One region of the Methylobacterium sp. SD274 genome, then DNA from elsewhere that is predicted to be linked to it. Evidence: predicted binding sites of a transcription regulator. Region 1 holds the regulator's gene; the other holds the start of a gene.
The links. Region 1 encodes LexA, which represses DNA repair genes until DNA is damaged. Its sites were predicted from a motif close to TGTTCNNNNTGTGTTCNG; they were not measured.
Positions count from the first base shown of each region.

Region 2: a site for LexA is predicted at 3,032-3,049, ahead of IPV08_RS20260 (DUF3072 domain-containing protein). Genes of this name have one in related genera too.

Region 1 covers NZ_JADIJP010000021.1:81,752-87,348, forward strand. Annotated here, with positions in the region: gene IPV08_RS17560 (ComEC/Rec2 family competence protein) at 1-2,252, shown strand, start outside; gene lexA (transcriptional repressor LexA) at 2,246-2,983, opposite strand; gene IPV08_RS17570 (GntR family transcriptional regulator) at 3,350-4,042, opposite strand; gene oxc (oxalyl-CoA decarboxylase) at 4,830-5,597, shown strand, end outside.
Region 2 covers NZ_JADIJP010000029.1:45,426-51,022, reverse strand. Annotated here, with positions in the region: gene IPV08_RS20275 (branched-chain amino acid aminotransferase) at 176-1,063, shown strand; gene IPV08_RS20270 (glutathione S-transferase family protein) at 1,446-2,138, opposite strand; gene IPV08_RS20265 (TetR/AcrR family transcriptional regulator) at 2,244-2,807, shown strand; gene IPV08_RS20260 (DUF3072 domain-containing protein) at 3,060-3,305, shown strand; gene IPV08_RS20255 (hypothetical protein) at 3,646-3,897, shown strand; gene IPV08_RS20250 (DUF937 domain-containing protein) at 3,934-4,791, opposite strand; gene IPV08_RS20245 (MATE family efflux transporter) at 4,910-5,597, opposite strand, start outside.

The DNA.
Region 1 (5,597 bases):
GAGCCGCGGGTGCGACGGGTGCTGCCTCGGCCTCGTCACGCTCACCCGCGATCCTGATCGGCGCGATTAGACGCTGGATCGTCGACGGGCTGGTTCAGGAATCCGAACAGAGGCGCCTGTCTCCCTGGCTTGCCGTCACGTTCGGTTTTGGCATCCTCGTCTGTTTCACCGCCACGGATGGTCAGCCGGCGCTGGCAGCACCCCTCCTCGTCGCGTCCGCACTCTCTGCCCTCGCACTTCGCCTCGGTTCGAGGCCCGTGGCCTTGGCATTGGTTCTCGGACTTGCCGCAGCCTTCCTGGGCTTCGCGGCCGCCACTCTGAGGATGCAGGTCGTAGCGGCACCCGTCCTGGCCCGGACGACGATTGCCCCGCTCACCGGATTGGTGGAAGCCCTCGACGAACGGGAAGTCGGCGCCCGCCTGATCGTTCTCGTGGAAAGTTTCGGCAACCTCCCGCCGGACCGCCGGCCCACGCGGGTCCGCGTTTCCTACAAGAAGGCCCTCGCGCTGAAGCCGGGCGATTTCATTTCGGCGACGGCACGGCTCCTGCCGCCGCCCGACGCGGCCCGCCCCGGCGGATATGATTTCGCCCGGGATGCCTATTTTCGCGGGATCGGTGCCGTCGGTTCCCTGATAGGCAAGATCGACGTCAAGCCTCCGCCCAGGCCTTTGCCCCGCTCGGTAGCGCTGGCAGCCGCCGTAGACGACGCCCGCAACGCGCTGACCCGGCGCATCACCGACGCCAATGGCGGGCAGGCCGGCGCGGTGGCCGCCGCCCTGGTAACGGGAAAGCGCGGCCTCATTAATGCCGAGACCAACGAGGTTCTGCGTGCGGCGGGAATCTACCACGTCGTCTCGATTTCCGGCCTCCACATGGTGCTCGCAGCCGGCGTCGTGTTCTGGCTCGTCCGCGCGCTGCTCGCCCTCGTTCCGGGGCTCGCCCTGGTTTGGCCGATCAAGAAGATCGCCGCCGGTTTCGCCATGGTGGGTGTCACGGCCTATTGCGTCTTCTCGGGCTGGGATATCGCTGCCGAACGCTCGCTCATCATGACGTTGGTGATGCTCGGCGCGATCCTGGTGGATCGCCCGGCTTTGAGCATGCGGAACCTCGCGCTCGCTGCCCTCATCGCCCTCGCGCGAGAGCCGGACGGGATTCTCGAACCGAGCTTTCAGATGTCCTTCGGCGCGGTTGCCGGCCTCATCGCTTGCGCCGGCGCGCTCAATCGCTGGATGCCGCCACGCGAAGGTGCGGGCCTCTTGGCCCGAACCTGGCGGTTTCTGGCTGTCGCGGTCCTTGGCACACTGGCGACGACCTTGATCGCCCAGATCGCCACGGCGCCCTTCGCGACCTATCATTTCCAGACCGTCCAGCCCTTCGGCATCGTCGGCAATGCCCTGACCTTGCCCCTCGTCTCCCTGGCGGTGATGCCGGCGGCGGTTCTTGGGATCCTCGCCTATCCCTTCGCACTGGACCAGCCGGTCTGGTGGGCGATGGGGCTCGCCGTACGCGGGATGCTCACGATCTCCGGCTGGATCAGCGGGTTCGGACACGCCACCCTCGTCGTCCCGGCCTATGGCAGCACGGCACTCTGCCTGCTTGCTCTCGCCCTGCTCCTGCTGACACTTCCCGTCTCGAGCTTACGCTGGATCGGCCTTGCTCCGGCCGCTCTCGGTGTCGTGCTCGCTACCATGCCGCCGCGTTACGACGTCTACATCGACCGTGAGGGTGGCGGTGCAGCCTTCCGCGACGGGGACGGCCGATTGAGCATTCTCGGCAGCCCGCCGGCCTTCGTCCTCGAACAATGGCTCAAGGCGGATGGCGATTCGCGGAAGGTCGCCGCCGTCGCAGCCTCGCCGAGAAGCCGATGCGATACCGGCGGATGCGTCGTCGAGTTAGGGCCGGGTCGGATCGTCGCCCTCGTCAAGGACAAGCGGGCCTTCGCGGAGGATTGCGAACGGGCGAGTGTGATCATCGCCCGCCGTGACGCACCCAAAGACTGCCGGGCCGGCTTCGTCATCGATCGCGCATACCTGGCTCTACGCGGCGCCACCACCATCCGTTTCGGCCCCGAAGGACCGCAGGTCACGTCCGCCCACCAACCTCATTCTCGTCCGCCATGGCGGCGGGCGGTCGCCGTCGTCACGCCGTCCCCTTCGCCTCCGAAGGAATCGGGACCAAGTCCGAAACCCATAAAACCCGAGGGCGACGACGGCGATCCGTCATCCGAAACGCAGTCGGACGGGCTTCAGTAACGACGGACCAGGCTGACGAGCCGCCCCTGGATCTGAACACGATCCGGACCCAGAACCCTCGTCTCGTAGGCTGGGTTTGCCGCTTCCAGAGCGATGGAGGAACCGCGGCGACGCAGGCGCTTCAATGTGGCCTCTTCATCGTCGATGAGGGCAACGATGATGTCGCCCGTATTCGCAGTGTCCTGCTTCTTGATCACGACAAGATCACCGTCGAGGATACCCGCTTCGATCATCGAATCGCCACGGACCTCCAGCGCGTAATGTTCGCCGCCGGCCAGGAAGTCCGGTGATAGCGTCACGGAATGGCTCTGGTTCTGTATGGCGGAGATCGGCGTGCCCGCCGCGATCCGTCCCATGACCGGGATCGTGATCGACCTTCCGCTCTCGTCCTGGGCCTGGGTCGTTGGCTGGCGCAGGGACGGCATCGCCTTGGACCGACCGCCTTCGACTACGCTCGGCGTGAAGCGGCGAACTTCACCGGCGGGAGCGGGCTTCGGCGCCAGTGCACCGGTCAGGCTCTCAGGCATCCGGATCACTTCGATCGCCCTGGCGCGATTCGGCAAACGACGCAGAAATCCGCGCTCTTCGAGGGCCGTGATCAACCGGTGGATCCCCGACTTCGATTTGAGATCGAGGGCGTCCTTCATCTCGTCGAAGGAGGGCGGGACGCCACTCTCCTGCATCCGTTGTTGGATGAATTGGAGAAGATCCAGCTGCTTACGCGTCAACATACAGATCACTCTTCCACTGAAGCCAATGGCCGCGACTAACGCCGCTGAAACAAAACACGAACACGGTAGACGTTCCGCAAGTGTTCTGCAAGGGTTCCGTTAACCCGGTGGTAGAGTTTGTTCCTGAGGCGCAATGTTCCGCTCAAGGCGCCTTACCGCGGGCCGGCTTGGCGTCCGCCGGTATCACCCGCCGGGCCCTTCAATCATCCGAAGGGGCTTCGTGCCGTGGAGGCTTATCCTGCCCCTGTAAGGTGGGCCTTCACGGTGTCCGGCGGAACCGCGCGCCCGGTCCCCGCCGATGACTTAGTCGGTCACCGACGGCCGGGGAGCCATGCGATGTGGCGGGTACTCTGGCGGCAGCGTCGATCAGTCGAGATAGTCACCATATTTCTCGACATGGCTGGCGAGGCCGAGGCCGTGCTCGCGCACGAGGCGTTCCGCCAGATCTGCATCCCGCGCTTCCAATGCCTTGATGATCGCCACGTGTTCCTTGATCGAATTGGCCGCGCGTTCCCCCTGACGCAGCGCGGTGTTGCGAATACCGCGGACATGCATCAGCAGGTTGCTGGTGATGTCTTTGATCACGTCGCACTGGCCGAGCGAAATGATCTTCTGGTGGAAGCGAATGTTGGCTTCCGAATACTCGTCGAGATGATCCGACGGGCGCCCTTCATAGAATTCTGGAAAGTGCTCACGCAGGCAGTGAAGTTGTTCGTCGGTGGCCCGCTCGCAGGCGAGGCGCGCAGCCATGCTCTCCAAGGCAGACCAAGCCTGGATCATGCTGACAATTTCTTTCTTCGACTTCTTGATGACGAAGACACCACGACGGGCCTCGAACCGCACGAAGCCTTCCTGCTCCAATACCGTCAGCGCTTCGCGCACAGGGGTGCGGCTCACGCCAAGGTTCAAGGACAGCTTTCGCTCATCCAGGCGAACCTCTTCACGCTGATTATAAATGTTCATGTTCGTGATTGCTTCTTTGAGCGCGTCATAAGCCAATGCACGCAAGCTTGAAGTCGCAACGATAGGCTTTACTTGAAATGTGTCGGTTTTAACCATTTTTCATGCCACCTAGAATAATTTAAACTCGCACACGCGGGCGAGCACACTTGGTGTGAAGCATGCCAAACTCGCGTTTGAAATACAAGGAATGCCTCGGCCCGCTCAAAGCTCTTAACATAAGCTGAGTGGCGCTTTCCTCGCTACGGTTCGAAGAGCAGACTTCCGATTACCATGAAGGAAGGAGTTGTATTCTTCCCGTGTCGACCGGCCATGCGACGCCTCGCGTTCGGGCGATCCGATGCTGATCGGCACAATCGTGCAAATCCGTTTGACAGTTGGTATTTGGTATGCCACCAATTGCCTATCGGGTCGGAGGGCTTACAGCAGTTTTCGACTGCTAGATCGGGTCAAAGCGCCTTCTGTGTTCGAGGCAGGCGCGGGATCGCCAGCCGGCGAACGGCGCCCGTCTGGCGGTAGGCATTATAAAACATGGTGATTTGGTTGTGTCCACCATCGACCCCGCCAAGTCGCCGCAAAGATTAAGCTGCGCGGAATACCCAAAGAGATCATAAATTTTTGGATTCCCGTTGAAGAAAATCCACGCCCCGTCGAGGGAGGATGAAACGTCACGCTGGCCGACTTCACGGCAACGCCAACTCCAAAGTCACTGCCAGGACGTCGATTTAACGTCGAGGAATCCCGCGGTCTCCGAAGCCGCATCACAATCGGGTTTGCACTGCACGAGAGAACCAAATCCCGCGGCGGAAAAGTTCACGTCATCGGTTCGCCGACTTTGCGGACCGCCAATCAAAATAAAACGTCAAAGAACCAGGGAGAGAACACGATGTCAGCTTTGGCCCAGAGAATCGATGTCGACGTTTCGGCCGAGCCGGAACTCACCGATGGCTTTCACCTCGTCATCGACGCGCTGAAGCTCAATGATATCAACACGATCTACGGCGTGCCCGGCATTCCGATCACCGATCTCGGTCGCCTCGCCCAGGCCGCAGGAATGCGGGTCATCTCCTTTCGCCATGAGCAGCACGCCGGCAACGCCGCCGCCATCGCGGGCTTCCTGACGAAGAAGCCCGGCATCTGCCTCACGGTTTCCGCGCCTGGCTTCCTCAACGGCCTCACGGCCCTGGCCAACGCCACAACTAACTGCTTCCCGATGATCCTTATTTCCGGCTCGTCGGAGCGTGAGATCGTCGATCTCCAGCAGGGCGATTACGAGGAGATGGACCAGCTCGCCATCGCCAAGCCCCTGTGCAAGGCCGCCTTCCGCGTTCTTCACGCCGCCGACATCGGCATTGCCGTCGCGCGGGCCATCCGGGCCGCAGTTTCGGGCCGCCCCGGCGGCGTCTATCTCGATCTACCTGCCAAGCTTTTCTCTCAGGTGATGGAGGCCGATGCCGGCGCCAAGTCGCTGGTCAAGGTCATCGATGCCGCTCCGGCCCAGCTGCCGGCTCCCTCCGCGATCAAGCGCGCGCTCGATGTCCTGAAGAGCGCCAAGCGCCCCCTCATCGTGCTCGGCAAGGGCGCGGCCTATGCGCAGGCCGATGACGAAGTCCGGGCGCTCGTGGAGACCAGCGGCATTCCCTACGTGCCCATG
Region 2 (5,597 bases), on a different contig from region 1:
TCTCAGGGGCGTTGATACCCGTCAAGCCTCCCCGGGGCCGGCTCGCCGTAACGGCCGTCTTGCGGACCTCCGTCCCCGCGGATACTGCGCGGGGCATTGCCTGGCCATCGCGCCAACCCGATCGATCGACCCCGCAGGCGCGACGATGCGAGCCCGCGGATTCAAGGAATTCGTCATGTCCGTGATCCCGTTCGACGAACGCGAGGGCACCATCTGGTTCGATGGCGTGCTGGTGCCGTGGCGCGAGGCCAAGATCCACGTGCTCAGCCACGGCCTGCATTACGGCTCAGCGGTGTTCGAGGGCGAGCGCGCCTATGGTGGACGGATCTTCAAGAGCCACGAGCATGCCGAGCGCCTGCTCCGCTCGGCGCAGTATCTCGATTTCACGATTCCCTACGGCGTCACCGAGATCGAAGCGGCCAAGGAACTCGTGCTCAAGACCAGCGGCCTCACCGACGCTTACCTGCGTCCCGTCGCCTGGCGCGGTTCGGAGATGATGGGCGTCTCGGCCCAGAACAACACCATCCATCTCGCCGTCGCCGCGTGGGAATGGCCGAGCTATTTCGATCCCGAGACCAAGATGAAGGGCATCCGCCTCGACATGGCCGATTATCGCCGGCCCGATCCGCGGACCATTCCCTCCGCCTCGAAGGCGGCGGGCCTCTACATGATCTGCACGATCTCGAAGCACCGGGCCGAGAACAAGGGCTATGCCGACGCCCTGATGCTCGATTGGGAGGATTACGTCGCCGAATGCACCGGTGCGAACATCTTCTTCATCAAGGACGGCGTGGTCCACACCCCGCTCGCCGACCGCTTCCTCAACGGCATCACCCGCCAGACCGTCATCGACCTCGCCCACCGGCGTGGCTTCGAGGTGATCGAGCGGCGGATCAAGCCCGAGGAGATGGAGGGCTTCTCCGAGTGCTTCATCACCGGCTCCGCTGCCGAAGTGACGCCGGTCTCCGAAATCGGTCCCTACCGCTTCACGCCGGCCGCCATGACCAAGACGCTCATGGACGATTACACCGCCGAGGTTCAGCCGAAGGCGGTGGCGGCGTAATTCGGACCGCACTTCGCGGGGCCACGTCGCGGGCGCTTGCGGGGACGAGGCGTGAACGACGCCTTGCCCTCGCTCACCGGGGATTCACATCGAGCTGGTCCTTCGTGACGAGGCTCGCCGTCCATCACGCAGGCGGGCGCGATGGACGGTCCCGGTGTGGAAGCCTGCGGCTCCCAGACACCTGCCTGCTCGGATTTTTCAGCGGACGATCCTAACCGAAATCGAACATCCCAGCAGATTTCCTCATCCTGAGGTGCCCGCGTCAGCGGGCCTCGAAGAAGGCCTCCAGTGGTCGCGCGATCCCTGGAAGGCTCCTTCGAGGCCGCTACGCGGCACCTCAGCAGGGTGAGGCGAAGCCCTGGAAAAACAGCCCGAACAGGCCCTAAGCCGCGTCGCCGTATCGCGCCAGGTCTTCCGGCCTCGGGACCTGTCCGCTGCGGTTCTTCACGGCCGGACGATCGGCGACCTTGCCGCGCCAGTCGTGAAGGGCGGTGAGTTCCGGGGCGATCGGCAGGCCGACGATCTCGGCGAACATCAGCCCGGCGAACAAGGTGATGTCCGGCATCGAGAAGCCCTCTCCGGCGAGAAAGGGCTGCTTCGCCAGCAGATCGTTGAAATAGGGCATGTTGGCTACGGCATAGGCGCCGCGCCGCTGCCCCCATTCTTTGGCCCCGCTCCAATCCGGCATCCGCCATGGCCGCAGCGCGCCGCCGAGGCCGGGGGTGCCGTAATGGAAATAATCGTCGACGGCATCGATCAGCATCATCTCGGCGCGCCGCTGCATCATGTGGATGACGCCTTTGTCACGCGGTGTCGTACCCGTGAGGGTCGGATGGCCGTCCAGGTTGTCGAGATATTCCGTGATCGCCGTGGATTCGGTGATGATCGTTCCGTCATCGAGTTCGAGGACCGGGACCTTCCCAATCGGGTTCATCGCCAGGAAACCAGGCTGCTTCTGCTCGGCGGCCATGAGGTCGATGCTGACGAACTCGACCCTTTCCTCCAGCCCCTTCTCGGCGAGAACGATGCGGATTCGTGCGGGGTGGGGACCCGCCTCCCGGTCGTAGATTTTCATGGGCAACGCTCTCTATCTGCCAGTTGGTAGATATACCATGCAGGTCGATGACGACACGTCAACGTCTACCTGCCAATCGATAGAATGCAGGTGTACAAGCGGAGGATGAGTGAGAGCACCCGGGAACTGATCCTGAACGCCGCAAGGCTGACCGCGCAGGCACGCGGCTATGGCGGCCTGAACTTCCGTGATCTCGCGGAGGAGGTGGGAATCAAGGCGGCGAGCATCCACTATTATTTCCCCGGCAAGGCTGCCCTGGGGGCGGCGGTGGCGCGGCGCTACCGGGAAGATGCGTTCGCTGCCCTGGAGGCCCTATCGGACGCATGTCCGGATCCGGTCGCCTGTCTGCGGCGCTACCCCGACACGTTCCGCGCGGCGCTCCAGAATGACAACCGAATGTGCCTCGGCAGCATGATGGCCGCCGAGCACGACGACCTGCCGGACGACGTGAAGGCGGAGGTGCGAGCTTTCGCCGAGGTGAACGTGGCCTGGATCGGCAGACAGCTGACCGCCGCATCCCCGGTCACCGCCGAGACCGCCACGTCGAGAGCCTGGGGCATCTTCGCGGCCATCGCCGGCGCGCAACTTCTGGCGAGAAGCCGGTCGGATCTCTCCGCCTACGATGCGGCGATCGACACTTACCGTCAGGCGGGACTTCTGCCGGGCTAGAGCGCTCTCCGCCGAAGTGGATCCCGGTTCGGCGAAAAAGAGCGCGGCAAAACAAAGGCCTGGAGATGTGTCCCGACCCAACGTGGTCGGGCGCAGCTCTAGCGGGGCACCAACGATATGGCCGCCGGTTGCCGGAACGAAGGATCGTGGCGGAGTGAGGCTTACACCCCGCATCCCGGGGATAGTCAGGGTTCGGAACTCATCGGCGACCGCCTCGTTATGGAGAGAACAATTCATGAACGAGGTCGAGCGATGACGAAGAAGCAGGCGACGGACGAGAACGAGAACCCGAAGACGGCGGGTGGCGATGCATCGAACCGGATCAAGGATCCGAGTGAATGGACCACGGGCGACGAGCCGATGACCGGCGCGCAGGCTTCCTATCTCAAGACCCTGTCGGAGGAGGCGAAATCACCCGACTCGTTCGAGCCGGATCTGGACAAGGCCGAGGCCTCCAAACGGATCGACGCGCTGCGCAAGGAATCCGGAAAAGCTTGATGGACGGCAGCCCCGGTCGCGGGCTTGCGGCACGCGTTTTCGATAGGGCGAGACCCGATCCGTCTCGTCCTGCATAGTGATGTCTAGCGCGCCTTTGGCTCGGCCCTTCGGGGCCGGGCAACCCGGTGACGCGGAATGACGATGTGAGCGGTGAAAGCGCCGGGCCGTCGCTGCCGGATCGTGGGACATCGAACCGGATGTCGAGCCCCTGCTCGCGGTGGCGGAGGGGCACGTACCCATTGGAAGTCCGACGGCGTTTCGCCGGTATTTGTTTAAACCGTCGGCAATGATTTTCGTCGTAGGAAGGCGGGCGCTGCTTCTTCAGGGATCGCCTCGCTCGATGACGATTTCTGAAAAAAACCATGTGACATCTACGGTCGCCAAGCCGATCGCGTCCTCGGCTGGCCCTTCGTCCCGTCTTTCACGAAGCGCTTCGCGGTTCGCCGGAGATACAAGCGGGACGTCCGCGATCGAATATGCGCTGATTGCCAGCGTGATCGTCCTGGGGATCGTCACGGCGCTGCTGAATTACACCAACCGGGTCCGCGAGCTTTACGAATCTGTCGCGCAGGCCTTCACCCGGAGTATTTGAGGGTTCGTGCCCCGCGCGTCTCGGACGGCGCCGGCTTCAGCGCCGCGTCTGGCCGGGCCGGTTCGGCGTCGGGTTGTTGGCTTTCGACGGGCCCACGGACGCCATGCCGTCACGCCACAGGCTGTCGAACAGGCTCTGCATCGTCCTGGCGTTTTCCTGCTGAACCTCCAGCCCGGACTGAAACATCTGCTGCAACAGATCGAACGGGTTCAGCGCAGCACCTTGCTGCGCGCCGGCCGAGGCCTGACGGGATTCGGGCGCGGAGGTGGAATCCTGCGCCGGTCGGGCCGCCGGGAACAGGCGTGCGGGCGGCAGGCTCTTCTGTGCCGGGGCGGTGCGAGCAGGGGGGCCTGCCTGCATCGGCGAAGACAGCATCGCACCGCTCGCTTTCATGAAGCCGTTCATCATCTCGGTCCAATAGGGATGGGTCGGGATGCCGAAGGGCGAGGGCGGGAGAGGCGCGGGCTGGGGAGCGGGCTGCCCCGGATTCATCATCACGTGGACGATCCCCGCCACGACCATGCCGGCCATGAGCGGCAGCATCTGCCGGAGGGCGGGCGTCGCCACGCCGCTCACCGCAGCCGCCTGTTGCAGGACGGCCTGGCTCAGATGCTGCGAGCCGAAGAGCTGGCGCATCATGGCATCCATCTGCGGCTTGGCCTGCGGGGCGGTGAGCGCGGCCGGGTCCATGAAGCTGAACATCTGGGTGAAGCCGGTGGGATCGGCGGCGGCGTTGCGCTGGAGGCCGAGCGTCAGGGCCGGCATCAGCGCTTCCATGGCCCGACGGGTCTGGTCCGGCGACAATCCGAATTGCTGGCCGAAACCGTTGGCGCCCAGGAAACCATTGGGGTCCATGCCGCCCTGCGCCTGCAAGAGATCGAACAGGTTGAACATGGCGGCAGCCTCTTGATCCCATCGCGGCCAGGCCGAATTGCTTCGGCCTGCTGTCGAGACGCGAACTCTGTCGCATCCCAGTCGTACTTACCAGCCCGAGATCATGCCCGTCCCGGCTCTAAACCAGTGCGTTCGGCCTCTCTGGGGCCGGAATATCGCCCCCGGAGGCATCCGCATCGGCCTCCGAGGCCAATTCGCGAGCGAAACCGGCCCGTTGCTCGAGCTGCGTCACCGTCCTGAAGGCGAGGGCGATGCCGATCGCCCCGAAGGCGACGGAGCCGAACCCCACCCCGGCGATGATGCCCTCGGGGCCATAGAGATAGCCGCCGAGAAGCGCCGGGGGCACGGTTCCGATGGTTGCACGGCCCCAATTGAGGAAGGTCGACAGGAAGGGAAAGCCGAGATTGTTGAACGAGGCGTTGGCGAGGAACAGTAGCCCGGTGAAGAACCACACGCCTCCGCTCACGAGGCAGAAGAAGACGAACAGGTCGGCGGCGGTGCCGGTGAGTTCGAACAGGCCCGTCAACGGCCCGTGAAAGGCGATCAGGGCGGCCCAGACCACCACGACATAGACCGCCGTGACCAGCGCGCCGTTCCTCAGCACGCCTCGCATCCGGTCGAACCGCCCCGCTCCCCAATTCTGGCCGAGGATCGGGCCGATGGAGCCGGACATGGCGAAGAGGCCGCCGAAGGCGACCGGCGTCAGCCGGTCGATCACCACGTTGCCGGCCACCGCCACGGCGCCGAACTTGGCCAGCGCATGGGCGATGAAGGCGCTCGCCACCGAGGGGGCGAGATTGGTGAGT